DNA from 2 places in the Pseudomonas graminis genome. Region 2 is predicted to be linked to the other one. Evidence: predicted binding sites of a transcription regulator. Region 2 holds the regulator's gene; the other holds the start of a gene.
What was found. The regulator FliA, encoded in region 2, starts transcription of late flagellar genes. The targets are predictions, from matches to a motif close to CTAAAGTTTNNNNNNNNNNNGCCGNTAA.
Positions count from the first base shown of each region.

Region 1: a site for FliA is predicted at 9,515-9,542, ahead of FX982_RS08190 (methyl-accepting chemotaxis protein). Genes of this name have one in related genera too.

Region 1 is NZ_CP053746.1:1,793,222-1,807,839, forward strand. It holds gene FX982_RS08150 (acetyl-CoA hydrolase/transferase family protein) at 1-71, shown strand, start outside; gene FX982_RS08155 (sulfite exporter TauE/SafE family protein) at 322-1,137, opposite strand; gene FX982_RS08160 (MBL fold metallo-hydrolase) at 1,221-2,105, opposite strand; gene FX982_RS08165 (xanthine phosphoribosyltransferase) at 2,296-2,865, opposite strand; gene rep (DNA helicase Rep) at 2,905-4,914, opposite strand; gene FX982_RS08175 (putative bifunctional diguanylate cyclase/phosphodiesterase) at 5,116-6,786, shown strand; gene FX982_RS08180 (NorM family multidrug efflux MATE transporter) at 6,967-8,349, opposite strand; gene FX982_RS08185 (LysR substrate-binding domain-containing protein) at 8,514-9,434, shown strand; gene FX982_RS08190 (methyl-accepting chemotaxis protein) at 9,653-11,629, shown strand; gene FX982_RS08195 (YifB family Mg chelatase-like AAA ATPase) at 11,895-13,388, opposite strand; gene FX982_RS08200 (accessory factor UbiK family protein) at 13,591-13,875, opposite strand; gene glnK (P-II family nitrogen regulator) at 14,291-14,618, shown strand, end outside.
Region 2 is NZ_CP053746.1:5,361,784-5,376,401, forward strand. It holds gene FX982_RS23795 (ParA family protein) at 1-183, opposite strand, end outside; gene motD (flagellar motor protein MotD) at 221-1,102, opposite strand; gene FX982_RS23805 (flagellar motor protein) at 1,110-1,850, opposite strand; gene FX982_RS23810 (protein-glutamate methylesterase/protein-glutamine glutaminase) at 1,850-3,001, opposite strand; gene FX982_RS23815 (chemotaxis protein CheA) at 3,441-5,753, opposite strand; gene FX982_RS23820 (protein phosphatase CheZ) at 5,898-6,686, opposite strand; gene FX982_RS23825 (chemotaxis response regulator CheY) at 6,706-7,080, opposite strand; gene fliA (RNA polymerase sigma factor FliA) at 7,320-8,063, opposite strand; gene fleN (flagellar synthesis regulator FleN) at 8,060-8,893, opposite strand; gene flhF (flagellar biosynthesis protein FlhF) at 9,012-10,355, opposite strand; gene flhA (flagellar biosynthesis protein FlhA) at 10,367-12,496, opposite strand; gene FX982_RS23850 (anti-sigma factor) at 13,230-13,961, opposite strand; gene FX982_RS23855 (sigma-70 family RNA polymerase sigma factor) at 13,958-14,521, opposite strand.

The sequences.
Region 1 (14,618 bases), 2.0 Mb from region 2:
ATCATCCACAGGGGCTGCGAGAAGAGCTTTATCAGCGGCTGGTGCTGGCGGGGTTGCAAGCTACGGCCTAAGTCCGTTGTCTTTTGGAGGCGTAGGAACGCGCTGGGGGGGTGTCAGCCAACATCCATGTCACAGACCCACCGCCTTCGCGACCGTCGTAACCTCCGATCGCTCCTACAGTGGATTTGCGCCCGGCCCGGATTGTGAGTACCCGCACAAACCTGCAGGAGTAACCGGGGTGGCGCTCCACCTGGCGCGCGAATGGGGTGTGTCAGGCAACATTCATGAGACTGCCCCATCACCTTTACGAGCTACACCCGCTCAGCCGAGGGTTTTGATCACCAGCAATACAGCGGCGAAAAAGCCGCTGACCGCAAACAACTGCTGCAACCTCGGGCCGGCGAGGTAGCGGCTGATCTGCCTGCCGGCCATCAGTCCGGCGACGGCCCCGGCGGCGAACGGAAGCCCTACTGACCAATGCATCGCGCCGCTGATGCTGGCCGTGATCACGCTGCCGGTGGAGACCAGTGCGATCACCGCCAGCGACGTGGCGACGATGCTCTTCATCTCAAGGTCGGTGTATCGGGTCAAGGCGGGCACGATGACAAAGCCGCCACCCACACCGAGCAATCCGGACAACAGCCCGGCCAATGCGCCGGTCGCCGCCAGGGAACGTGCGCAAGGCAGGGTCCAGCGCAGCCGACCCACCAGCGGATTGACCACGCAGGGCCTGAACGCGCCTCGCTCTGGCGGCTCTCCATGGCGCAGTTCGTGAGCGGCTTTGCGGTAGATCCGCGCGCAGACATAAAACAGAAGCAGGGCAAACCCCAACGCCAGCGGCGCATTGGGCAGTTGATGCGCCAGCCAAAGGCCTACCGGCGACAGCGCAATACCAATGATCGCAATGAAGATGGCCGCGCGGTAGCGGACGATGCCTTGGCGCAGCCCAAGCGCTGCACCGACGGCCGAAGCCAGCCCGACGGCCAGAAGGCCTACCGGCGCGGCTTCGATCATTGTCAGGCCAAGCCCGAAAACCAGCAGCGGCACTGCGAGAATGCCGCCACCCGCGCCCGTCAATCCCAATACAGCGCCAATGATCGTACCGAGGCCGGCTCCGATCAGTTCGTGTTCATTCATCGTAAGGGAGCAAGTTCCGTGGGGGCTGTCAGGAGGTGGCTGTTCAGTGTGTGAGCGCGCCTGAGCGGCGCGCTGTGCAGACATTACAGCGCATTGATCGGAACTTTCAGGTAGCGCACGCCATTATCTTCCGCCTCTGGCAGGTTGCCGCCGCGCATGTTGATCTGCACCGAAGGCAGGATCAGCACGGGCATGTCGAGGGTGGCATCGCGCTTCTCGCGCATCTCGACAAAAGCGTCCTCGGCAATGCCTTCGCGCACGTGGATGTTGCTGGCGCGTTGCTCGGCGACGGTGGTCATGAACATCAATTCACGGCCGTTGGGCAGATAGTCGTGGCACATGAACAGGCGCGTTTGTGGCGGCAGGCTGAGAATCCGGCCAACCGAGCGAAACAGCGTGCGCGCATCGGCACCGGGGAAGTCGCAACGGGCGGTGCCGTAGTCGGGCATGAACAGCGTATCGCCGACAAACGCCACGGCTTCATTGCCAGCCTCGATCACGTACGTCATGCATGCCGGCGTATGGCCGGGGGTATGCATGGCTCGGGCCTGCAGCGTCCCGATCTGAAAATGCGCGTCATCTTCCAGCAGCCGGTCGAACTGGCTGCCGTCCCGGGCAAAGTCACCTTTGGCGTTGAACAGCGTGCCGAAGACTTTTTGCACGCGGGTGATGTGGCTGCCAATCGCAACGGTGCCGCCGAGCTGTTCTTTCAGGTAGGCCGCCGCCGAGACGTGATCGGCGTGGACGTGGGTTTCCAGAATCCACTGCACCGACACGCCCAGCTCGCGAACCCTGTCGATCAGCCTGTCTGCGGACTGCGTGCTGGTGCGCCCGGATTTCGGGTTGTAATCCAGCACGCTGTCGATCAACGCGGCTTGAAGCGTGGAGCGGTCAATGACCAGGTAACTGATGGTCGAGGTCTGCGGATCGAAAAACGCCTCTACGCTCAGTTTTTCGCCAATTTCCATAACGTGTCTCCTGTTCTACTGACCGCACGAAATCTGTGGGAGTCGAGCCTGCTCGCGAAGGGGTCGGTACATTCACCGTAACCTCTGCGCCTGATAGCCCGTATTCATGAGCAAGCTCACTTCCACGGGGTTGCGTATTTGCAGGCCTAAAGCGCGGTATCAGCTGCGCTACCCCCAAGGTGAATCTGGATCAAACGAACGTCACAACGCCATCTTTCAGCGACTGCACGCGCGCCAGTGACTCTACACGATAGCCCTGACCGTCCAGTTCGGCGCGGCCGCCCTGGAACGACTTCTCGATCACGATACCCAGGCCGGCGACCGTTGCGCCCGCTTGCTTGATGATCGAGATCAGCGCCTGGGACGCCTTACCGTTGGCCAGGAAGTCGTCAATGATCAGCACCCGATCGCTGCTGTTCAAGTGACGGGTAGAAATGGCGATGGTGCTTTCGGTCTGCTTGGTGAACGAGTAAACCGACGCGGAAAACATGTTTTCAGTGAGGGTCAGCGACTGATGCTTGCGCGCGAAGATCACCGGAACGCCCATCTTCAAACCGGTCATGACCGCAGGGGCGATACCCGACGCCTCAATGGTGACGATTTTTGTGATGCCCGAGTCGGCAAACAGCGTGGCGAATTCGTCGCCGATCTGCTGCATCAACACCGGGTCGATCTGATGGTTGAGAAACGCGTCGACCTTCAATACCTGATCGGAAAGCACGATGCCTTCGTCGCGAATTTTCTTGTGCAGTGCTTCCACGTGTGTGGTCCTCAGAGCGCGATGTGCGCGAAATGAACGTTATCTTTTCAGCATGGCGCGTATGTCCGCCAGGGCTGTGTTGCCGCGTACGGCTTTGACTTCGACGGGCGTGTCATCGTTGCCTTCCCAGGCGAGATCGTCCGGCGGCAGTTCGTCGAGGAACCGGCTCGGCAGGCAGTCGATGATTTCGCCGTACTGCTTGCGCTTGGCCGCAAAGGTGAACGCCAACGTCTGCCGCGCGCGGGTGATGCCCACGTAGGCCAGGCGGCGTTCTTCTTCGATGGTGTCGGCCTCGATGCTGGAACGGTGCGGGAGGATTTCCTCTTCCATGCCCATGATGAACACGTACGGAAACTCCAGCCCTTTGGAGGCGTGCAGGGTCATCATCTGCACGCCTTCAGCGCCGTCTTCCTCTTCCTGCTGACGTTCGAGCATGTCGCGCAGGACCAGTTTGCCGATGGCCTCCTCGATGGTCATGCCGCCTTCTTCGTCTTTCTCCAGCGTGTTCTTCAGCGCCTCGATCAGGAACCACACGTTGCCCATGCGGTAGTCGGCGGCCTTGTCGCTGGAGCTGTTCTGACGAATCCAGTTTTCGTAATCGATGTCCATGACCATGCTGCGCAAAGCGGCAATCGGGTCCTGCGTCGCGCATTGCTGGCGCACGCCGTCCATCCAGTGCTTGAAGCGTCTGAGGCGGTCGGTGAAGCGTGCGTCCAGATGTTCGCCCAGGCCGATCTCGTCGGTGGCGGCGTACATCGACACCTTGCGCTCGGTCGAGTAGTTGCCCAGCTTTTCAAGGGTGGTCGAGCCGATTTCGCGACGCGGCACGTTGATCACGCGCAGGAAAGCGTTGTCGTCGTCCGGGTTCACCAACAGGCGGAAATAGGCCATCAGGTCTTTCACTTCCTGGCGGCCGAAGAAGCTGTTGCCCCCGGACAGCCGGTACGGAATCTGATGGTGCTGTAGCTTCAGCTCGATCAACTTGGCCTGATAGTTACCGCGATAGAGAATCGCGAAATCGCTGTAAGGCCGGTCGGTGCGCAGGTGCAGGCTAAGAATTTCGATGGCCACGCGCTCGGCTTCGGCGTCTTCGTTCTTGCAGCGAATCACGCGGATTTCGTCGCCGTGGCCCATCTCGCTCCAGAGTTGTTTCTCGAACGCGTGGGGGTTGTTGGCGATGAGCACGTTGGCGCAGCGCAGAATACGGCTGGTGGAGCGGTAGTTCTGCTCCAGCATCACCACTTTCAACGACGGGTAATCGTCCTTGAGCAGCATCAGGTTTTCCGGCCGCGCGCCACGCCAGGCGTAGATCGACTGGTCGTCGTCACCCACAACGGTGAACTGGCAGCGCGTGCCGATGAGCATTTTGACCAGCAGGTACTGGCTGGCGTTGGTGTCCTGGTATTCGTCGACGAGCAGGTAGCGCACTTTGTGCTGCCACTTTTCCAGAATGTCGGCGTGCTCTTCGAACAGCTTCACCGGCAGCAGAATCAGGTCGTCGAAATCCACCGCGTTGTACGCCTTGAGCGTGCGCTGGTAGTGGCTGTAGACGATGGCGGCGGTCTGCTCCTTGGGGTTGCGCGAATTGGCAAGGGCCTCGGGCGGCAGGATCAGTTCGTTTTTCCAGGCGCCGATCATGTTCTTGATCTCGTCGACGCCGTCGTCGCCCGAGTACTCCTTCTGCATGATGTCGGTCATCAGCGCCTTGACGTCGGTCTCGTCGAAGATCGAGAACCCGGGCTTGTAGCCCAGACGGGCGTGTTCCTTGCGGATGATGTTCAGGCCCAGGTTGTGAAACGTCGAAACGGTCAGGCCGCGTCCTTCGCCAGCGCGCAAGAGGGTTCCGACACGCTCTTTCATCTCCCGCGCTGCCTTGTTGGTAAAGGTCATGGCGACGATGTACTGGGCTCGGATGCCGCAGTTCTGGATGAGGTGGGCAATCTTGCGTGTGATCACGCTGGTCTTGCCGGAGCCAGCGCCGGCGAGCACCAAAAGAGGGCCGCCGACGTAGTTCACGGCTTCCTGTTGCCGGGGATTGAGTCGGGACATGGGGAAAAATGGGGCTGCCTGGAAAAGGGCGGGCATTTTAACAGGGTCAGCGGATTGTGCAGCCACCGTCCGACCCTATGATGCGCCGCGCTATCTATATTTCGCCGTTTTGTTACATTTGCGTATTGCGGATGATTCTCGCGTTTGACGACCCTCATTCGAGGGTGCGCCAAGGTCTTTACGTTTGTGTGGGGAGTTAGCTTGTCTACGCCTGTCGAACCCTTGCGTTTGCTGCTTTTGGCGGACTCGCCCGAATGGCCGGCATCGTTGCGCGAGTGCCTGGCGCCGCTCGGAGACGCCGCTGTCCTTGACTGCGCGTCGAGCTGGGGCGCTGTTGGCCATCAAGCAGACCTCGCAATCCCCGGAATCCTTTTCACTACTGAAGCCCTTCAGCCCGCGGCCGGCCAATGCAACTGGCCCACCGTATTGCTTTTTGACACAGAGCCGGAGGAAGAGCCCGTCGGTGTCAGCGACTGGCTGGTGCGCGACGCGCTCACTCCGCAGGCCTTGCGCCGCTGTCTGCGTCATGTGCGCGAACGGGGCGTGCTGGAAACCACACTCAATCGCCTCGCCGAGCAAGATCCCCTCACCGGCATCGCCAACCGACAGGGCTTCCAGACGCTGTTGGCTGCCCGGCTCGCCGAGTTCGACGGCCGAGGTCTGGCGCTGGGGCATCTGGACCTGGACAACTTTCGCCGAGCCAATGACGCGCTGGGCCATCAGGCGGGGGATCGGCTGATCCTGCAAGTGGTCGCCCGGCTGAAGAGCCAGCTGGAGGCATGCGATCAACTGGCGCGACTGGGCAGCGATGAATTCGCTCTGCTGATCGACACACGACGCGCTCCAGAACGGGCGGAGTCCATCGCCGAGCGCATTACCGAAGCCTTGTCCGAACCGTATTGGGTCGACGGCGAAAGCCTGTTGATCGGCTGCAGCCTTGGCATCGCTTATGCGCGCCTTAACGGCGGCGCCGATCCGTTGATGTGGCACGCGCACATCGCCATGCAGCAGGCCAAGGGCACTCAGGGCTGCACCTTTCATGTCTTCAACGAACGCATCAACCGCAATGCCCGCAGTCTCGCCGATCTGGAAAGTGAGCTGCGACGGGCCTTGCGTCGCGATGAGCTAGAGCTGCATTACCAGCCACGCCTGTGCCTGAATACCGGGCACATCCTGGGACTGGAGGCACTGGTGCGATGGCGCCACGCCGAACGCGGTTTGCTACCGCCGAGCGAGTTCGTGCCGCTGGCCGAGCAAAGCGGGCTAATCGTGCCGCTGGGCTATTGGGTCATCGCCCGTGCCCTGCGCGACATGCAGGCCCTGCGCGAAAAAGGCGTGCCGCCGCTGCACATGGCGATCAACCTGTCGTTCCGCCAGTTTCAGGACAACCAGCTGCTTGCGACGCTCAGCCGCTTGATCGCCGACCGCGGCATTGACGCGCAATGGCTGGAATTTGAACTGACCGAAACAGCCGTCATGCGCCGCAGTGACTTGGTCAAACAGACCATGGACGCGCTGGGACGCCTGGGTGTGCGCTTCTCGCTGGACGATTTCGGCACCGGGTTTTCATCCTTCGTTCACCTCAACAGCCTGCCGATCACGCTGCTGAAGATCGACAAGAGCTTCGTTGGCGAAATGGAGCAGCGTGAGGAAAACCGCAAGCTGGTCCACGCGATGATCAACCTGGCCCACAACCTCAGCCTCGAAGTGGTGGCCGAAGGTGTCGAAACTCCTGAGCAACTGGCATTGCTGCGCAGCTTCAATTGCGATCAGGCTCAGGGCTTTTTGATCAGCCACCCGCTGGCATTGCCGGAGCTGATGGAGTATCTGGCGATGGATCAGAGCAAAGGGATTGCGCTGCAGAGCCAGTGAGCGGCGGCTCGTTCTTTGAACACACCTCGGAGTGATTCTGTAGGAGTGAGCTTGCTCGCGAATGCATGGGGTCAGCCGACATGGATGTCACAGACCCACCGCCTTCGCGACCGTCGTAACCTCCGATTGCTCCTACAGTTGGGTTTGTGACCGCCCCGGATTGTGAATACCCGCAGAGGCCTATCCCATCACCACAACGCCGGTCGCCTCTTTGCGCAGCAGCCGCGCGGTCTTGCGCTCGAATGCCCAGGTCAGTGCGACCGCTGAGCAGAGCAGGCCGATCGCCAATCCCCACCACACGCCCACCGCGCCCTGGTTCGCCAGAAACCCGAGGCCCCACGCCAACGGCGCGCCGACCACCCAGTAGCTCGCCAGTCCGATCAGGAATGTGGTCTTGGCGTCCTTGAACCCCCGGATCGCACCCATGGCAATGGTCTGCGTGCCGTCGAGAATCTCGAACCATGCTGCGATCGCCAGCAGCTTCACCGCCAGCTCGACCACACCCTGGTATTTCGGATCGTTGACGTCCACGAACAAACCGATGACGGCGTGGGGTGCAACCCAGAACAGAATGCCGAACGACAGCATCAGCAGCCCGCCGAAACCAATCCCCATGCGTCCGGCGGTGCGCGCCAGCAACAGATTCCCTGCGCCGTAGTGCAAACCGATGCGCATGGTCACCGCGTAGGAAATCCCGACCGGGACCATGAACGCCATCGATACCGATTGCAGGGCGATCTGGTGCGCGGCCATCTGGGTACTGCCCATGGCGCCCATGCAGAACGCCGCAAAGGTAAACAGGCCGACTTCCACCGCATACGTACCGCCGATGGGCAGGCCCAGACGCCACAGCTCTTTCAGGCAGCTGCGTGAAAGTTTCATCAGTTCTTTGTGAAGGGGATACGCCGCGTAGGCGCTGTGATAACGAATGTGCAGCGCAAGCGCCAAGGCCATGGCGTTGGTGACAATAGCGGTGACCAGGCCAATGCCCATCAGGCCCCAGTGCGGCAGGCCGAACAGCCCGTGGATGAACGCATAATTGAGCCCGAAGTTCAGGGCCACGCCCACCAGACTGATCACCATTACCGGGGTGGCACGCCCCAGTGCGCTGGTGAAACCGCGCAGGGCCATGAAGCTCAGCAGGCCAGGCAGCGCCAATGGCAGCGTGATCAGGAACTCACTGGCCATGTGTACGTTAGCCTCGTCCTGACCGAAGTGCAGCAGGATCGGCTCAAGGTTCCACAGGATCAGCGCAGCAATCAACGCCATGCCCCACGCCAGCCACAAACCGGCCTGGGTCAGGCGGGTGACGCCGGCGTGATCATTCGCGCCCTTGCGGATCGCGACCAGTGTACCGACCGCTGCCATGACACCGACGCAGAAGAACGACACGAAGTTGTAGCTCGCCGCGCCCAGCCCGCCACCGGCGAGGGATTCCGGGCCCAACTTGCCCATCATCACGGTGTCGGTGAATACCATCAGCATGTGCGCCATCTGCGAAGCAATCAGCGGCCCGGCCAGACGCAGGATGATCCACAGTTCTTTGAAGGCGTGCTGGTGCATGGTCTTTGCGCTCGGGTTGCGGGTGTTGGCAGGCCGGTCATTGTGGGGATTCAGCCAGGGATGCACAAAGGGATAAATAAGATCACTCGCATGAGTAAAACTCATCCTGCCATTTTTGCAGTAGAGTGACCGGAGTCGTCCGGCCGCCTCAGGAATCCCCGCTGATGTCTCGCACTCTTCCGCCTCTGTATGCCCTGCGCGCATTTGAAGCCGCTGCGCGACACAGCTCGTTCACGCGCGCCGCTGAAGAGCTGTCGATCACCCAGAGTGCGGTCAGTCGGCATATCCGCACGCTGGAAGAGCATTTTGCCTGCCGTCTGTTTCGCCGCAATGGTCGCAACCTGCAGCTCACCGAGGCCGCACGGGAATTGCTCCCGGGCGTACGTGAAGGATTTTCTGCCCTGGAGCGAGCGTGCAGCGCGCTGATGGCGGAGGAGGGCATTTTGCGCATGAAGGCTCCTTCGACCCTGACTATGCGCTGGCTGCTGGCGCGGCTGAGTCGTTTTCGCCACTTGCAAGTGGGTAACGAAGTGCAACTGACCAGCGCCTGGATGGACATCGACAGCGTCGACTTCACCCAGGAGCCGTTCGATTGCGCGGTGTTGCTCAGCCATGGGCATTTCCCGCCGGAATGGGAGGCGACGTATCTATTCCCGGAATGGCTGATTCCCGTGGGCGCGCCGACCCTGCTGGATGACGCGCCGTGGGATGCCGAGCGACTGGCCGGCGCCGAACTGCTGCACCCCACGCCTGACCGTCGCGACTGGCGCCGATGGCTGGAGCGCATGGACTTGTCTGACCGGGTCTCGCTCAAGGGCGGGCAGGTATTCGACACGCTTGAGTTGGGCATGATCGCGGCGGCCCGGGGTTACGGCGTTTCCATGGGCGATCTGCTGATGGTGGCGGAGGACGTTGCTCAGGGAAGACTCAGCCTGCCCTGGCGTACGGCGGTGGTCAGCGGCGAGAACTATTACCTGGTATGGCCCAAGACTCGACCGGGCGGTGAGCGTATGCGCCGGCTCAGTGACTTTTTGCAGGGTGAAGTGCAGGCGATGGAGCTGCCGGACGTGACGATTCTGGAGTAAGCCGCAGAGCGCAGGCTTATTGAAAAAGGGCGCCGAGACTGTCAGAAAAGGAAATAATTCCGTCCATAAAGGGGGTTGGACTCAAGTATTTCTTTTGTCGGCCGAAGGTGTAATGCAGAGCCGGTTCACCTCAATCGGTTCATCGATCCCCTCTATTAGATTCGTCCGAATGGTGTTCCTGAGATCAGGACGGTCCAGTCGTTCGGCAAGGAGCTCCAATGTCTCAGCCTCGCGCCCGAATTGCCTCGCAACTCGGCATCGCCCTGGCCGTTATTCTGGCCGTCGTCATCAGCGGCAGTACGCTATTCGCCTTGCGCTCTCTGGACTCGGCTAACCTGGTCATTCGCGAAGAGCACATGAGCAGCGAAGCCCGGTTGCTGGCCGACCAGTTGAACACGTTCCACAGCACGCTGCGTGACAGCACCCAGCGTTTAAGCGGCCTGTTCGAAAAGCGCTTTTCGGGCGGTTTGAGCGTCCAGGCCGATCAACAGATCGCGGTTGCGGGCGTGCAGACTCCTGCGCTGCTGCTGAACGGTACGGCATTGAACAACGACTTCACGGAAGTCGATGATTTCAAGAAAATGACGGCCGGCGTGGCGACGGTCTTTGTGCGCAGCGGCGACGACTTCGTGCGCGTCAGCACATCCCTGAGCAAGCAGGACGGCTCACGCGCCCTCGGTACCTCGCTGGATCACAAACATCCCGCCTACGACAAGCTGCTCGCCGGCCAGGGATACGTCGGTCGCGCGCTGTTGTTCGATCGCTTGTACATGACTCAATACAGCCCGGTGCGTGACGCCAGCGGTAAGGTCATCGCCGTGCTGTTTGTCGGTTTCGACTACACCGACGCGCAGAAAGCGCAGTTCGACAACCTGAAAAACTTCCGCATCGGCTCCACCGGCTCGCTGGCTCTACTCGACGAGCAGAGCAAATGGCTGGTGGCACCAGCGGGCGTGAAGGATCTGGATCAGGCAAGCACCACCCTGGCCGAGTTCGCCAAGACGCCAGGCGTTGGGCGGTTCTGGCAGGACGCCGGTGAAGACTTCTACACCGTCGGCGAGAAGTTTGCCGGCGGCCCGTGGACGGTTCTGGCGACGATGCCCAAGGATGAAATCAGCGCAGTGACCTGGAGCGTCGGCACGCAACTGGCCATCGGCAGCCTGCTGGCGATGCTGATCGCTGTCGCTGCCGCAATCTGGCTGCTGCGCAGCAAGCTGCGGCCGCTGTCGGCGTTGGTGAGTCAGGCCGAAGCCCTGGGTGCCGGTGATTTGAGCGCGCGTCTGAACGTTTCCAGCCATGACGAAATTGGTCAGCTGGCGGGTAGCTTCAACAAGATGGGTCAGGCGCTGGAAACCATGGTGTCCCACATCCGCACAGCAGCGCTGGAAGTCAGCAGTCGTGCCAACGCGTTGTCCGGTCTGTCGGGCGGTGCTTATGAAGGGATGGAGCAGCAATCCGGCGAAATCACCAGTATGGCCGGCGCGGTGGAGGAGTTCAGCGCCACGGCCCTGACCATCGCCGACAACATGGGCACCACCGAGCGCATGGCCCAGGGCAATGCCCAGCAGACGCGTATCGGTCGTACGTCCATGGAGGAGGCATCGGCCTCGCTGGAGCAAATTGCAGGCTCGCTGAGCAGCACCGCGACGGTGATCGATACCTTGGGCCAGCGCTCGCAGGAGATTGGCGGGATTGTCAGCGTCATCACGTCGATTGCCGAGCAGACCAACCTTCTGGCCCTCAATGCCGCCATTGAGGCAGCACGCGCTGGTGAGCAAGGCCGTGGTTTTGCGGTGGTAGCGGATGAAGTCCGCAGCCTGGCATCTCGTACGCGCCAAGCCACCGACGAAATCTCCGGCATGATCAGCAGCATCCAGCAAGAGACCAGCAATGCGATCAACACCATGCAGCAAGGCAACGCGCTGATGCAGGAAGGCCTGTCGCGCAACGCCAAAGTCGCCGCAGCCCTGGCCCAGATCGACGAACAAAGCCGATCGGCTGGTGAGCAATTCACTTCCATCACCACCGCGACCCAGGAGCAGAGCAACACGGCAACGCTGCTCAGCGCCAACCTGCAAAGCATCGCCCTGGCGAACAGCGAGCAACGCGAAGTCGTGTCCAACCTGGCGATCACGGCTCAAGAGCTGAACGCGGTGGCAGCTGACTTGCAGAAGGAAGTGGATCGGTTTCGGTGAGGCTGGAGCGTTTCAGAATCGCCAGAGCGGAGCAGTGTTGGAGTGAGCAAACTCACTCTCATCAAGCAACACCGCAGATGGATCTGGCGATACACGCGTTGTGGGAGTGAGCTTGCTCGCGAAGAGGCAAGAACATCTGCTAAATAATCAGCGGTTGAGATGCCGCCTTCGTGAGCAAGCTCACTCCCGCACGTGTTGTACATGCTGCGCGACAGCGCGGTGCTGAACGACAGGGTATCTCCCGCCGTGGCATAGGTAGTCGGTTTTAATTCGTCGAAGGCCGATACTGCAGCGCCTCGGCGATGTGGCATCGGGCGATGGCGTCCACCTTCTCCAGATCAGCGAGCGTGCGCGCCACTTTCAGCAGGCGGTGGGCAGCGCGCAGGGACAGGTTCAGGCGTTCACACGCATTCTCGAGCCAGGCTTCGTCTTCCGGCAGCAACGCGCAGTGTTGACGCAGCGCAGGCAGGTCAAGAAAGGCGTTGGCACAGCCCTGGCGCCGTTGTTGGCGTTGTCGGGCTTCGGAGACCACTTCCGCTGCGCTGGCGCTTTCACCCTTGCTGTCTGCAGTGGCGGCCAAGGAGGTCGTTTCCCGAGCGACCGTCAGATGCAGGTCGATCCGGTCGAGCAGCGGTCCGGACAGCTTGTTGCGATAGCGCTGAATCTGATCGGTTGAGCAGCGGCAGCGCCCGGTCGGCTCGCCGTGATAACCACACGGGCAGGGGTTCATCGCGGCGACCAGTTGAAAGCGCGCCGGAAAGCGCACCCGATCCCGCGCGCGGGAAATGACGATGTGGCCGGATTCAAGGGGTTCGCGCAGCACCTCCAGCACCCGCCGATCAAATTCCGGAAGTTCGTCCAGAAACAGCACACCGTGGTGCGCCAGGGTGATCTCGCCAGGTTGCGGGCGACTGCCACCCCCGACCAACGCAGGACCCGATGCAGAGTGATGGGGTTGCCGAAAAGGGCGCTGGGGCCAACTGGTCAGCGGCGCATGACTGGCGACCGACTGAATCGCCGCCACCTCCAGCGCTTCGAGTTCATCCAGCGGCGGCAACAGCCCTGGCAAACGGCTGGCGAGCAGCGTTTTGCCGGTGCCGGGGGGACCGCTGAAAAGCAGGTTATGCGCGCCGGCCGCGGCCACCAGCAACGCGCGTTTGGCAGCGGTCTGGCCTTGCACCTCACTCAAGTCGGGATAAGGCTGCGTCTGCAGAATCAGGCCGTTGGATTTATAGGGCGGGATAACCGTGTCCCCATTCAAGTGTGACACCAGCTCCAGCAGATGACTGACCGCGATTACTTTCAAGCCTGACGCCAGACACGCTTCCTCGGCATTCACTGCCGGCACGATCAGCGTATGCCCTGCTTCCCGCGCAGCAAGCGCCGCCGGGAGCACGCCCTGCACGGGCCGAATCGCACCCGACAACGCCAGTTCCCCCAGACATTCGATGCCCTCCAACGCAAGCGTCGGCACCTGCGCACTGGCGGCGAGCAAGCCAAGTGCGATGGCGACATCGAAGCGCCCGCCGTCCTTGGGCAAATCGGCAGGGGCGAGATTCAGGGTGATCCGCCGCGCCGGGAATTCCAGCCGACAGTTGAGGATTGCGCTGCGCACCCGGTCCTTACTCTCCTTGACCGCGCCCTCCGGCAGACCCACCAGCGTCAGGCTGGGCAGCCCGTTGGCGAGATGGGTTTCGACGGTCACGGCAGGCGCTTCAACGCCAACCTGGGCACGGCTCAGAACGATCGCGAGGGACATGTCTTTCCTTGAAGGCAGCACCGCTTCCTGCGGCGAGCTGAAGGATAGTCATTGCCCTGGCGCGTGGGCGGAGGCATGTTTTTCGGGGTGTGTATCGATGGGCAGGGGCACAGGAGGATAGGTCGATGGCCACGTTGGAGGCCATCAAAGCCCAGGTTCAGCGCATTGCGCACTGCGCCTGAGCACCCGCAGGGTTAAACGCTTAACCTTGTGGCTCGGCCCCTGGCGCTTTCGGCTGCGTCGCCAACTGCGCTTCCATCTCTGCCATCTTCGCTTCCAGTGCCTCAAGACGGGCGCGGGTACGGGCGAGGACGATCATCTGGCTGTCGAATTCTTCCCGGCTGACCAAATCCAGCTTGCTAAAACCGCTCTGCAGCAGCGCCTTGAACTGGGTTTCGAATTCGCTGCGGGGAACCGGGGTTTCGCCGTTGAACAGGCGGGACGCGTGGCCGCTCAGGGCGTCGAGAAAGGCTTTAGGGGCGAGCATGATGAAACTCCAGAATCAGAGGGCGCGAGTGTAGCACGCAGCTTTCGACCGTCCGCCACGCGCAACGCTCTGCACGCTTTTCGCGCATCGCCTCGGGCACACGCGCACCGTTGTTGTGCGGCGATGGCAATCGACGACTACGCTGAAGCGTGAATTAACGGGCCAAGTGCCGAAATTCACGCTGATCGATGAGATGGCAAGCTTTCTGCTTAGTGGCTTGTAACCCATGCACTGATGCAGTCGCTGTGACGAATGCAGTGCGGCAGGCGGAGCGGGGAATGTTTCGTCAGAAGCGGTTTTCTGGAGTTGGTCAGGTCTCTTGCGGACACGACGCGTTACAAAGCCAGACACTGCGCTTAGACTTGAGTCGGGTTTGTTTTCCTGGGGCAAGTCCACCAATTCGGGAGAAAGTTTCATGAAGCTAGTCACTGCCATCATCAAGCCGTTCAAGCTGGACGACGTACGCGAGTCGCTGTCCGAAATCGGCGTGCAGGGCATCACGGTTACTGAAGTCAAAGGCTTCGGACGTCAGAAAGGCCACACCGAGCTGTATCGCGGTGCGGAGTATGTAGTCGACTTCCTCCCCAAGGTGAAGATCGATGTTGCGATCGACGACAAGGATCTGGACCGCGTTATCGAAGCGATAACCAAAGCGGCCAACACCGGCAAGATCGGTGACGGCAAGATCTTCGTGGTCAATCTGGAACAGGCCATCCGCATCCGTACCGGCGAAACCGATACCG
Region 2 (14,618 bases):
GTCGAAGCTGCTGTGTTCCAGCGTATCGGGATCTTGCCCGAAATAGCTGGTCATCGAGCCATGGGGATCGAGATCCACCACGACCACGCGCTTGCCCGCCTCTGCCAGCAAGCCGGCTAAAGCGATGGAGGTGGTGGTCTTGCCGACCCCGCCTTTCTGATTGGCTACTGCCCAGACTCTCATGAACTCGTTTTCCCCCCGACCAAAGCGACGACCGGGTTTAAGGGGCAGATGACGAAGATTTGACGCCTTGCGGCGGCTTGGCGGGGACTGGTGCAGTTTGTGTGCCAGCACGACGGAGGGCGGCATCGGGTTTTGCGTTGGCGGTAGTGCCTGAGCCGGTAAGGCTGCGGCGCACGTCCAGGTTGCGCGAGATCACCAGCACCACGCGACGGTTGCGCGCGCGGCCGTCGGCGGTGGCGTTGGAGGCCAGGGGCTGGAATTCGCCGTAGCCCACAGAAGCCAGCCGCGCCGGGTTGATCCCGTCCATGGCCAGCATCCGCACGATGCTCGAGGAGCGTGCTGAAGACAGTTCCCAGTTGGTCGGGAATTGGCCGGTGTTGATCGGCTGGTTATCGGTGAAGCCTTCGACGTGGATCGGGTTATCGAACGGCTTGATGATCTTCGCGACCTTGTCGATCAAGTCGAAGGCCTGATTGCTCGGCATCGCGTCGCCGCTGCCGAACAGCAGGCTGGAATTGAGCTCGATCTCGATCCACAGCTCGTTGCCGCGCACGGTCATTTGCTTGGAAGCGATCAGGTCGCCGAACGCCGCGTTGACGTCATCGGCAATCGACTTCAGCGGGTCGTCCGCGGCCTGGCCCAGCGCCGCGTCGGTCTGCTCGCTGTCCTGAACCAGCGGATCGGCAGGCCGCACGGTCTGCGGTTTCTGCTCGCCGATGGGGATCGGCTTGATGCTGCGCTCGGGCTCGTTGAACACCCCGACCAGCGCTTCGGACAGCACCTTGTATTTGCCTTCGTTCAGCGACGAGATGGAGTACATGACCACGAAAAACGCAAACAGCAAGGTGATGAAGTCCGCGTAGGACACCAGCCAGCGTTCGTGATTTTCGTGCTCTTCATGGCGACGTCGGCGGGCCATCAGTCCATCACTCCATGAAGCCTTGCAGCTTCAGTTCGATCGAGCGCGGGTTCTCGCCCTCGGCAATCGACAGCAGCCCTTCGAGGAGCATCTCCCGGTAGCGCGACTGGCGGATCGCCACGGCCTTGAGCTTGTTCGCCACGGGCAGAAGAAACAGGTTGGCGGACGCCACGCCATAGATGGTGGCAATGAACGCGACGGCGATACCGCTGCCCAGCTGATTGGGATCGGCCAGGTTGCCCATGACATGGATCAGGCCCATGACCGCACCGATGATGCCGATCGTGGGCGCGTAGCCACCCATGCTTTCGTAGACCTTGGCGGCCTGGATATCGCGGCTCTCCTGGGTGAGGAAATCGACTTCCAGGATGCCCCGTATGGCCGCCGGCTCAGCGCCGTCGACCAGCAGCTGCAGGCCTTTTCGCGAATAGGCATCGGGTTCCGAGTCCGCCACGGCTTCGAGGCCGAGCAGGCCCTCCTTGCGCGCGGTGAGGCTCCAGGATACGACGCGATCAATGCCACCGGCGAGATCGATGCGCGGCGGAAACAGAATCCAGATGAAGATCTGCATTGCCCGCTTGAACGCGCTCATGGGCGTCTGCACCAGACAGGCCGCCAGCGTACCGCCGAGCACGATCAGCGCAGCCGGGCCGTTGAGCAGCGCGCCCAGGTGCCCGCCTTCAAGGAAGTTGCCGCCGATGATCGCGACGAACGCCAGAATGATCCCGATAAGCGTCAAGACATCCATCAGCTGCAGGCCTCAACCAGGTGGCGCCCGATATCGTCGAGGCTGTAAACGGCGTCGGCCAGCTCGGCTTTGACGATCGCCATGGGCATCCCATAAATCACGCAACTGGCTTCGTCCTGCGCCCAGATCTGGCTACCGCTCTGCTTGAGCAGGCGCGCGCCTTCACGGCCGTCAGCGCCCATCCCGGTGAGGACGACGGCGAGGACTTTGTCGCTGTAGGATTTTGCTGCCGAGCCAAAGGTAATGTCGACGCAGGGCTTGTAATTGAGGCGTTCGTCACCGGGCAGGATTTTCACCGCGCCACGACCGTCGACCATCATCTGTTTGCCGCCAGGTGCCAGCAGTGCCAGCCCGGGACGCAGGATGTCGCCGTCCTCGGCTTCCTTGACGCTGATGCGGCACAGCTTGTCGAGACGCTCGGCGAAGGCTTTGGTGAAGGCGGCCGGCATGTGCTGGATCAGCACGATGGGCGCCGGGAAGTTGGCGGGCAGTTGGGTCAGCACCCGCTGCAAGGCAACGGGGCCACCGGTGGACGTGCCGATCGCCACCAGTTTGTAGGCTTTGCGCTTGGGCGCACCCGACGTTGGCGCGGGGTGATGGGACGTCGGCGCCGCTGCACGGGCAGGCGCAGGGGCGGGTGCCGGACGCGACGGTCGCGTTTCGGCAGAGGTACTGCGCGGTGCAGCGGGTGCAGCAGATGGCGCCGGTGCCGACGTGGCAGAAGGCGCGCTGCCGTAACCGCTGAAACGACGGTTGCTGCGGGAAATGCTGTGGACTTTCTCGCACAGCATCTGTTTGACCTTCTCGGGGTTGCGCGAGATGTCTTCGAAGTTTTTCGGCAGGAAATCCACCGCGCCAGCGTCCAGCGCATCGAGGGTCACTCGGGCGCCTTCGTGGGTCAGGGAGGAAAACATCAATACCGGGGTCGGGCAGCGCTGCATGATGTGACGGACCGCGGTAATGCCATCCATCATCGGCATTTCGTAGTCCATGGTGATCACGTCGGGCTTGAGGGCCAGGGCTTGTTCAATGGCTTCCTTGCCATTGGTGGCAGTACCGACCACCTGGATCGTGGGATCCGAAGAGAGAATTTCCGAGACACGACGTCGGAAAAAACCCGAATCGTCCACGACGAGAACCTTGACTGCCATAAACACTCCAAAGAGCGCGCGTCACCCTGAAGGTCGGCGCGCCCTGAATCACGTAGCTTGGGTCACATTGGCGAGACGAGACAGGCCAGTGAGACCGTTTTTCGCGCTTGAAACAGGACCTGCAGGAACTAGACCTGTGGGACCGGCTTCAGCCGGGAAGGCGTCGGATGTCACTCCGCACAACTTCGGGTGTCCCCACCGGCCTCTTCCCGGCTGAAGCCGGTCCTACTGGGAACGCGTCAGTTGCCACACCGCAAAATTCATGGTGTCCAAACCGGCCCTTTCCCGGCTAAAGCCGGTCCTACGCGGGAAGGCGTCGGATGTCACGCCGCAAAATTCACGGTGTCCACACCGGCCTCTTCCCGGCTGAAGCCGGTCCTACAGAACATCGCAAGGCCCTTACAGACATCGCAAGCCGCCCTACTCAAGCCAGTCCTGCTTAACCGATCCGGCGTGCCGCGTAGCGCTTGAGCATGCTTGGCACATCGAGAATCAGGGCGATGCGGCCGTCACCGGTGATGGTAGCGCCCGACATGCCCGGCGTGCCTTGCAGCATTTTGCCCAGCGGCTTGATCACCACTTCTTCCTGGCCGACCAACTGATCGACCACAAAGCCGATGCGTTGGGTGCCGACCGACAAGATCACCACGTGGCCTTCACGTTGCTCCTCGTGGGCCGCCGAACTGACCAGCCAGCGCTTGAGGTAAAACAGCGGCAGGGCCTTGTCGCGGACGATCACCACTTCCTGACCATCGACGACGTTGGTGGTCGACAGGTCCAGATGGAAGATCTCGTTGACGTTGACCAGCGGGAAGGCAAAAGCCTGATTGCCGAGCATGACCATCAGCGTCGGCATGATCGCCAGGGTCAGCGGCACCTTGATGATGATCTTTGAGCCCAGGCCCTTGGTCGAATGGATGTTGATCGAACCGTTGAGCTGGGCAATCTTGGTTTTCACCACGTCCATGCCCACGCCACGCCCGGACACATCGGAAATTTCAGTTTTGGTCGAGAAGCCCGGCGCGAAGATCAGGTTGTAGCAATCGGTGTCGCTGAGGCGATCCGCGGCGTCCTTGTCCATCACGCCGCGCTTCACGGCGATGGCACGCAGGACCGCAGGGTCCATGCCTTTGCCGTCATCGGAAATCGACAACAGGATGTGATCGCCTTCCTGTTCGGCCGACAGAATCACACGACCGTTACGGGGCTTGCCCGATGCTTCCCGCTCTTCCGGCGACTCGATACCGTGATCGACAGCGTTGCGCACCAAGTGGACCAACGGGTCGGCCAGAGCCTCGACGAGGTTCTTGTCCAGGTCGGTTTCTTCACCCACCAGTTCAAGGCTGATTTCTTTCTTCAACTGACGTGCCAGATCGCGGACCAGTCGCGGGAAGCGGCCGAACACTTTCTTGATCGGCTGCATGCGGGTCTTCATGACCGCGGTCTGCAAGTCAGCGGTGACCACGTCCAGGTTGGACACGGCCTTGGACATGGCTTCGTCAGCGCTATTGGCGCCCAGACGCACGAGGCGGTTACGCACCAGCACCAGTTCGCCGACCATGTTCATGATTTCGTCCAGCCGCGCGGTGTCGACGCGCACGGTGGTTTCCGCTTCAGACGGCGGTTTTTCGCTGGGCGCGGGAGCGGCAGCGCGAGCCGGGGCAGGCGCAGCGGCAGGAGCCGCTTTCGCCGGAGCGGCGGCAGCAGGCGTCGGTTTCGCCGGTTCAGCTTTGGCAGCGGGGTCTGGCTTGGTGGCCGGTGCAGCAGCGGGTGCTGCGGCAGCGACGGCAGGTTCAAACTTGCCTTTGCCGTGCAACTGATCCAGCAGGTCTTCGAATTCGTTGTCGGTGATTTCGTCCGATGCTGCGGCTTTCGACGCTGCAGCTGGCGCAACCGGTGTTGCAGGTGCAGCGGCAGCAGGCGCAGCGGGAGCAGCTGCACCCACGGCATCCGGCGAGAACGAACCCTTGCCGTGCAACTGATCCAGCAGCGACTCGAATTCATCGTCAGTGATTTCGTCACTGGCCGGTGCGGCAGACGGCGCTACAGCGGCCGGCGGTTGCACGGCATCGACGGCGAACTGGCCTTTGCCATGCAGCTGATCGAGGAGCGATTCGAATTCGGCGTCGGTGATTTCATCGCTGGCCGCATTACCGGCTGGCGCGGCAGCCGGTGCCGCAGGTGCTGCTGCAACGGGAGCCGCTGGTGCAGGTGCAGCCGGCGCAGGCGCCCCTGCCGCCTGAGCCTTGACGGCATTCAGCGAATCCAGAAGCTGTTCGAACTCGAAATCGGTGATGTCTTCGGACGGCGCTTCAGCGACCGGTTCTTCAACCACCGGTGCTGCAGCGATTTCTTCGGCTGAGGCCGGCTCCGCCAGGCGTGCCAGCGCGGCCAGCAGTTCAGGTGTGGCCGGGGTGACGGCGGAACGCTCGCGCACCTGACCGAACATGCTGTTGACGGTGTCGAGTGCTTCGAGCACCACGTCCATGAGCTCCGAGTCAACGCGACGTTCACCCTTGCGCAGGATGTCGAACACGTTCTCGGCGATGTGACAGCATTCAACCAGCTCGTTGAGCTGGAGGAAGCCGGCGCCCCCTTTTACAGTGTGAAAACCGCGAAAAATTGCATTGAGCAGGTCCGCATCATCTGGCCGGCTTTCCAGCTCGACCAACTGCTCTGACAACAGCTCGAGAATCTCGCCGGCCTCTACCAGAAAATCCTGAAGGATTTCTTCATCGGCGCCGAAGCTCATTGGGGGGTGCTCCTAAAATTAACCGTCAAACCGATCCGGAGGCTGCACTGACGGCCTGCGCGCATTGCTTTCGTCGAAGCATTGGCGCGCGGGTCCAGCAGCCACTTTCACAGAAAACCTGAAGTCCGAAACAGAGTGACCGAATCAGAATCCGAGGCTGGATAGCAGATCGTCAACATCATCCTGTCCGGATACAACGTCTTCACGTTTATCGGCATGAATCTGCGGACCTTCACCCTTGGAGTGAAGTTTTTCTTGTTCTTTTTGCTGACGGAACACTTCCTGGTCGTGCTCGATGCCCGCGAAGCGGTCCACCTGGCTCGCCATGAGCACCAGCTTGAGCAGGTTGCGCTCGACTTCGGTGACCAGCGTGGTCACGCGCTTGATCACCTGACCGGTGAGGTCCTGATAATCCTGGGCCAGCAGAATGTCGTTCAGATGCGCGGAAACCTCGGCGGTCTCCTTCTCGCTGCGGGTCAGGAACACATCGACGCGGCGGGCCAGATCACGAAACTCTTCGGCGCTGATCTCGCGGCGCATGAAGCGTCCCCAATCTTCGCTCAACGACTTGGCGTCAGCACTGAGCCCGCTCATCAACGGCGTGCTCAGCTCCACCAGGTCCATCGTCCGGTTGGCCGCGTTTTCGGTCAGCCTGACCACGTACGACAGCCGCTCGGTGGCGTCGGTGATCTGGGAGACCTCCTCGGCCTGCGGCATGTTCGGGTCGATCTGGAAGTTGACGATCGCGCTGTGCAGCTCGCGCGTCAATTTGCCGACTTCCTGATACAGGCCACGGTCGCGGGTCTGGTTAAGCTCATGGATCAGTTGCACGGCGTCGCCGAACTTGCCTTTTTCAAGGCTCGCGACCAGCTCTTGTGCGTGTTTCTTCAGGGTTGACTCAAAGTCACCCATTGTCGAATCTTTGGAATCCATAGCGCCCTCGCAGCGGACATCAGCTATTGACGCGCTCGAATATCTTTTCGATTTTCTCTTTGAGCACTTGCGCGGTGAACGGCTTCACCACGTAGCCGTTCACACCGGCCTGAGCAGCTTCGATGATCTGCTCGCGCTTGGCTTCGGCAGTGACCATCAGCACCGGCAGGCTGCGCAGACGCTCGTCGGCACGCACCTGCCGCAACAGGTCGATGCCGGACATGCCCGGCATGTTCCAGTCAGTGACGAGGAAGTCAAAGGCGCCGCTTTGCAGCATCGGCAATGCGGTGAGTCCGTCATCTGCTTCGGCCGTGTTGGTGAACCCAAGGTCACGCAACAGGTTTTTTATGATCCGCCGCATCGTTGAGAAGTCATCAACGATGAGGATTTTCATGTTCTTGTCCAATTCGACCTCCAAGCAGTCTTTAACGCGTTCAGCACCTGAACGCGCATTCAATCAATACCGGCTGCGCCGAACATGAAAAGGGGTGGAATCGACCGGGACGAGCGCAGCGAAACCGGATCATCCACGACCCGGTTCGACCGACTCCTGCCGTGTCTCTTTTGCTTCCGCTCACGTCCTGCACAGCCGGTCTTACAAGCAACACGCAGGCCTCGCGGCCCGCGCCTGATTCAGGAACGTGCGCGCCACTCGCCAAGGCGACCGCGCAACCGCGCCGCGCATTGACTGTGCAGCTGGCTGACCCGCGACTCGCTGACCCCCAGAACCTCACCGATTTCCTTGAGGTTCAGCTCTTCGTCGTAGTACAGCGACAACACCAGGCGTTCACGTTCCGGCAAGTTGGCAATGGCCTCGGCCAGCGCAGCCTGGAAGCGCTCGTCTTCCAGATCCCGCGACGGTTCCAGGGACTGGCTCGCGCCGTCCTCGTGCAGCCCTTCGTGTTCGCCGTCCTGCAACAGGTCGTCGAAACTGAACAGGCGGCTGCCCAGGGTATCGTTCAGAATCCCGTAATAATCGTCGAGACTCATTTCAAGTTCGGCAGCAACCTCGTGATCTTTAGCGTCACGGCCGGTTTTTGCTTCGATTGCACGAATCGCGTCACTGACCATGCGCGTATTGCGGTGGACCGAGCGCGGCGCCCAGTCCCCCTTGCGCACTTCGTCGAGCATCGCGCCACGGATACGAATACCCGCGTACGTCTCGAAGCTGGCCCCTTTGGTGGAGTCGTATTTGGTCGAAACCTCGAGCAAGCCAATCATGCCCGCCTGGATCAAATCCTCGACCTGCACGCTGGCCGGCAGACGCGCCAGCAAGTGGTAGGCGATTCGTTTGACCAGCGGGGCATAACGCTCGATCAGCTCATACTGGGAGTCTTTGGACGATTTGCTGTACATGCGATAGCCACTTGCTGTCATGAGACGGGCCCTGCGCTGGTTTGATGCACGAGGCGTTCTACGAAAAATTCCAGGTGACCGCGCGGGTTCGCCGGCAGCGGCCAGGTGTCGACTTTCTGTGCGATGGCCTTGAACGCCAGCGCACATTTGGAACGCGGAAACGCTTCGTACACGGCGCGCTGTTTCTGCACGGCCTTGCGTACGCATTCGTCGTACGGCACGGCGCCTACATACTGCAGGGCAACGTCGAGAAAGCGGTCGGTGACCTTGGTCAGCTTGGCGAAGAGGTTGCGCCCTTCCTGCGGGCTCTGGGCCATGTTGGCCAGGACGCGGAAGCGGTTCATGCCGTAATCGCGGTTGAGCAGTTTGATCAGGGCGTAGGCGTCCGTGATCGACGTGGGCTCGTCGCACACCACCAGCAGCACTTCCTGGGCTGCGCGCACGAAGCTCACCACCGACTCGCCGATGCCGGCGGCGGTATCGATGACCAGCACGTCGAGGTTGTCGCCGATGTCACTGAACGCCTGAATCAGCCCGGCATGTTGCGCCGGGGTCAGGTGGACCATGCTCTGGGTGCCCGACGCCGCCGGCACGATGCGGACGCCGCCCGGGCCCTGCAGCAGGACATCGCGCAGCTCGCACCGCCCTTCGATGACGTCAGCCAGGGTGCGTTTGGGGGTCAGCCCCAACAATACGTCGACGTTGGCCAGACCCAGATCGGCGTCCAGCAACATGACGCGACGTCCCAGCTCGGCCAGCGCCAGTGAAAGATTCACTGAAACGTTGGTCTTGCCTACGCCACCTTTGCCACCGGTCACCGCGATAACCTGTACGGGATGCATGCTGCCCATGTTAATTGTTTACCTTGTCTTGCTTAGACCTAAGCCACATGTCGGGCTGCACGTTCAGTGTCTGAACAATGCCTGGCAGACCATCGATGCAGGAAAATTCCACTGTCATTTTCTTCACCTAGCCCGCGCGCTTGCCGGTGCTGTGATAAAGATCCGCAAACATATCCGCCATCGCTTCCTCGCTTGGCTCCTCCTGCATCTGCACACTGACAGCCCGGCTCACCAACTGGTGCCGACGCGGCAAATGCAGATCATCCGGTATCCGTGGGCCATCGGTCAGATAGGCCACAGGCAGTTCGTGTGTCACGGCCAGGCTGAGCACTTCGCCCAGGTTGGCCGTTTCGTCGAGCTTGGTCAGGATGCACCCGGCCAGGCCGCAACGTTTATAACTGTGGTAAGCCGCTGACAGCACCTGCTTCTGGCTGGTTGTCGCCAGCACAAGGTAGTTGCGCGCCTTGATGCCACGGCCGGCGAGGGTTTCCAGTTGCAGACGCAGGGCCGGATCGCTGGCTTGCAGGCCGGCGGTGTCGATCAAGACCACGCGCTTGCGCAACAGCGGCTCCAGCGCCTGAGCCAGGGACTGGCCCGGGTCGACGTGGGTAACCGGTACATTGAGGATCCGGCCCAGGGTTTTCAGCTGTTCCTGAGCGCCAATGCGGAAACTGTCCATGCTCACCAGCGCGATATTTTGCGCGCCGTATTTCAACACATATCGGGCTGCCAGTTTAGCCAGCGTGGTGGTTTTGCCCATGCCGGCAGGGCCGACCATGGCAATCACACCGCCCTCTTCCAGTGGCTCCACATCGGGCGTGGCAATCATGCGGGCCAGATGGGCCAGCAGCATGCGCCAGGTGTGGGCCTGATCGTTCGAGTCCGGCACCATCGCCAGCAGATCGCGGGACAGCGGGCCGGAGAGGCCGACGCGTTGCAGACGGCGCCACAGGTTGGCCTGCTGTGGACGGCTGCCTTGCAGCTGGTTCCAGGCCAGCGAGCCCAGCTGGACTTCCAGCAATTCGCGCAGGCCGTTCAATTCGGAGCGCATCGCTTCGTAGGCGCGGTCGCCCACGGCCGGCTCGGCGTTGCGCTCGGCACGCTCGGCAGCCACAGCAGCGTGGATCGACGGGCGAAACGGTTCTTCCAGCGTCGGTTCAATCTGCTTGCTGTCATCCATCGCAAGGCCGGCGAACAACTGACGGTTGGCGACAGTGTCCAGCTCGCTGCGGTGGGTCAGCTCAGCCTGAGCGGTAACGATGCGCGACTGGGTTTTGCGCAATTCTTCTTCGAGTTCGATGTTCGGCACACGCGGCGCCAACGCAGACAACTTGTAATCCAGAGCGGCGGTCAGTTCCACGCCGCCGGCGATCCGCCGGTTCCCGATGATGGCAGCTTCAGCGCCCAGCTCATCGCGAACCAGTTTCATGGCTTGTCGCATATCGGCGGCGAAAAAACGCTTAACTTGCATGACTCACTACCTCAGCCGTTGGGCCCGACAGTCGCTACGATGGTGACTTGCTTATTGTCAGGAATTTCCTGGTAAGCCAAAACATGCATATTCGGTACAGCCAACCGTCCAAAGCGGGACAACATGGCGCGAACCGGACCTGCGACCAACAAAATAACCGGCTGCCCCTGCATCTCCTGACGCTGCGCCGCTTCGATCAACGAGCGCTGAAGTTTCTCAGCCATGCTCGGTTCGAGGAGAACGCCTTCTTCCTGACCCTGACCTGCCTTCTGCAGACTATTTAGCAAGATCTGTTCCAACCTTGGCTCAAGCGTGATGACAGGCAGCTCCGGCTCAATGCCGACAATGCTTTGGACGATTGCGCGGGACAATCCGACCCGTACCGCAGCCACCAGCGCGGCGGTATCTTGACTACGCGCGGCGTTGTTGGCGATGGCTTCAGCGATGGAGCGGATGTCGCGAACCGGCACCTGTTCGGCGAGCAGCGCCTGGAGCACCTTCAGCAGGGCCGACAGGGACAGCACGCCCGGCACCAGTTCTTCCGCCAGTTTTGGCGATCCCTTGGCCAGCAGGGTCATCAATTGCTGGACTTCCTCGTGGCCAATCAATTCATGAGAGTGCTTGTAGAGAATCTGGTTCAAGTGGGTTGCCACCACCGTGCTGGCGTCCACCACGGTGTAACCGAGGGACTGCGCCTGAGCGCGCTGGCTGATTTCAATCCAGACGGCTTCCAGACCAAACGCCGGGTCCTTGGCAGTGATGCCGTTGAGGCTGCCAAATACCTGACCGGGGTTGATGGCCAGTTCGCGGTCGGGGTAAATCTCGGCTTCGGCCAGGGTCACGCCCATGAGGGTCAGGCGATAGGCGCTGGGCGCCAGGTCGAGGTTGTCGCGGATGTGCACGGTCGGCATGAGGAAACCCAGCTCCTGGGAGAGCTTCTTGCGCACGCCCTTGATCCGCGCCAGCAGCTGACCACCCTGATTGCGGTCCACCAGCGGAATCAGGCGGTAGCCCACTTCCAGACCGATCATGTCGATCGGGGTGACGTCGTCCCAGCCCAGTTCCTTGGATTCCTGCGCCCGGGTCGGCGACGGCAGCAGCTCTTGTTGACGCTTGACCTCTTGCACCGCGGCGAGCTTGACTTGGTTCTCTTTCTTCCACAGCAGGTAAGCACCGCCAGCGGCCACCAGCCCGAGGCTGATGAAGGAGAAGTGCGGCATACCCGGAACCAGGCCCATGACGATCATGATCCCGGCGGAGACAGCGAGTGCCTTGTGGGAGGCAAACATCTGGCGGCCGACCAGTTTGCCCATTTCTTCCGAACCGGACGCACGGGTCACCATGATCGCGGCTGCAGTGGACAGCAGCAGGGAAGGCAACTGCGCCACCAAACCGTCACCGATGGTCAGGAGTGCGTAGACCTTGCCGGCGTCGCCAAAGCTCATGCCGTGCTGGAAGATGCCCACCAGCATGCCGCCAATAAGGTTGATGAAGAGGATCAGCAGGCCGGCGATGGCGTCACCGCGGACGAATTTGCTGGCACCGTCCATGGAGCCGTAGAACTCGGCTTCTTGGGCAACTTCGAGACGACGGCGTTTGGCTTCGGGCTGGTCGATGAGGCCGGCGTTGAGGTCGGCGTCGATGGCCATCTGTTTGCCGGGCATGGCGTCGAGGGTGAAGCGTGCGCTCACTTCGGAGATGCGGCCGGCACCTTTGGTGACGACGACGAAGTTGATGATCATGAGGATGGCGAAGACGACGATACCGACGACGTAGTTGCCGCCAATGACGACTTCACCGAACGCCTGGATGACTTTACCGGCGGCGGCGTGGCCGTCCTGGCCGTGGAGCATGACGACGCGAGTGGAGGCGACGTTGAGGGCCAGTCGCAGCAGGGTGGCGACGAGGAGGATGGTCGGGAATACGGAGAAGTCGAGGGGCCGCAGGGCGTAGATACAGACGAGCAGGACGACGATGGACAGGGCGATGTTGAAGGTGAAGAAGACGTCCAGCAGAAACGGCGGCATGGGCAGCATCATCATGGCGAGCATGACGAGGAGCAGTAGCGGGACGCCAAGTTGTCCACGGCCCAGGCCGATCAATCCGGTTCTGGCGTGGGAGATGAGTTGTGAGCGTTCCACCGATGGGCACCTGCGCGTTAAATCAATCTTTTGACGCCGAAGCGTTGTATCGGGGTTATTGCAAGAAGGGGTCCAACATTTGGGAGTGGGTTGAAAATATCAGAGTGCCAGTATTTAGATTTGAGATCTGGGTCGTGGCTGAGTACGCCAAAATCACAAGCGTCGGCCTAACGGCCTCGGTTTCGCCTTCGGCGAGTTACTTGGAAAAGCACCCCCCTCTTGGTTTTAAAGAGCAGCCAAGGGTGCCTGCTCCTGGCTAGGTCCATCCTCCGTCGGGATTCCCTCACTCCGACGACGCTCCGTGGGCGCGCGCCGAACGGACATCCATGTCCTGACGGCGCTCTCGCCGCATCCCTGCGGCTCGGCCCACTGCGCATCGTCTGCGTTCGGCCTGCACCCAAGTCGCGATTTGTGGTGTCTGGACCTTTTGTGCATGAAGATCAAAAGCGCGCTTACGCTTGGTAGGACCGGCTTTAGCCGGGAAGAGGCCAGTGTGACCAGCACCCATTTCACTGAATGCACGCGCTGCTTTTTGTGGGACCCGCTTCAGCCGGGAAGAGGCCTGTGTGACCACCACCCATTTCACTGAATGCACGCGCTGGTTTTAGTGGGACCGGCTTTAGCCGGGAAGGCGTCAGGTGCGACAACACAAATCTGGCGTCGCGCACCGGCCTGAGATCGTTCCCACGCTCTGCGTGGGAATGCCGCCCCCGACGCTCCGCGTCCAGCCGGTTCAGATCACTTTCACAGCCCGCCCTATGAATTGAATCGGGCCGGTGGGCTTGCCGGTCGGAGAGCCGTTGGGGTTTTCGAGGGTGAGTTCGAAGAGTTGGTTGGGTTGCAGCGGGGGCAGTTGGTTTACGGGGATGGAGAGGGTCTGGCCAGGTTTGACCAGGCCAAGGGACACGGGCCCCTGCCAGCCGTCGGCCTTGGTCCAGAACTGGAGGGCTTTGTCGGCGGGGACTGGGGTGGCGCCCAGGGGTATCAGCTGGATTTCTTCCGGGTTATTGGCCTGGATCACCCAGCCGGGGGCCTGGTTTTGTGGGGCGACCAGTACCACGAGGTAAGTTGTGGGGTTCACCGGGGCGGTTCGGGTCAGGAGCATCGAGCCCAGCAGCAGCGTCGCGACGAGTCCTGCGCCGGCCAGCCCGCGCCACAACGGCAGCAGATCCCACCATGAACGCGACTTCACGGCCGGCGCCTGTACAGGAGATCGGCGGTCATGGCTGCTGACGCTGCGCGCAATGCGATCCCACAGCTGCGGGCTTGGCGTCTGCGGTTTGGCGAGCTCGGTCAAGGCCAACAGGCGCCCTTCCCATGCGTCCACCGCTGCGCGCAAAGCGGCGTCCGTGCCGAGGCGGTGTTGGACATCGAGGCGTTGCTCGGCCGGCAGTGTGCCCAACACGTACTCGCTGGCCAGTGCGTCCAGTTCGTCGGCGCTGTCTTTTGACGGATAGCCTGTCATCCCATGCACTCCCGCAATGCCACCAGACTGCGTCTGATCCAGGCCTTTACGGTGCCCAGCGGCGCGCCGACTTTCTGCGCTATTTCCGAGTGCGAGTAGCCGTCGACGTACGCATGAAGAATGCAGTTGCGCCGCGCCGGTTCCAGCTGTTCAAGGCACCCGAAAATACGTCCCGAGCGGGCACTGTATTCGAAGGTGTCGGCTTGGGTTGCGGACACCAGTGCAGCCTCGGCCAGCAGTGCGTTTTCGCTCTGCTCGCTGACCTGAAGGGTGTTCGCGTTATCCCGCATGAAGTTCAGCGCCAGGTGCCGTGTCACGCTGAAAATCCAGCCACGGGCAGAGCCTCGCTCCGAGTCGAAACTACCCGCGCGGGTCCAGATTTTAATGAAGGCGTCATGCACGATGTCCTCTGCCAGCGCGTCACTGCGGGAGATCCGCCTGGCGACGCCGAGCAGGCGTGCGCTTTCCTGGGTGTAGAGGTCGTGCAAGGCCCGTCGCTCGCCCTTGGCACAGGCGGCCAGACAGGCTTCGTAGTCAAAACAGTCTTCAGGTAAGGACAAAATGTTCAACCGCCAACGAAAAGAAATACCCCGACCCAAAGGCCGGGGTTGCGTCGGTGCAGCGTAGATGACTTTGTGCGTCAGCGACGCGGCAGGA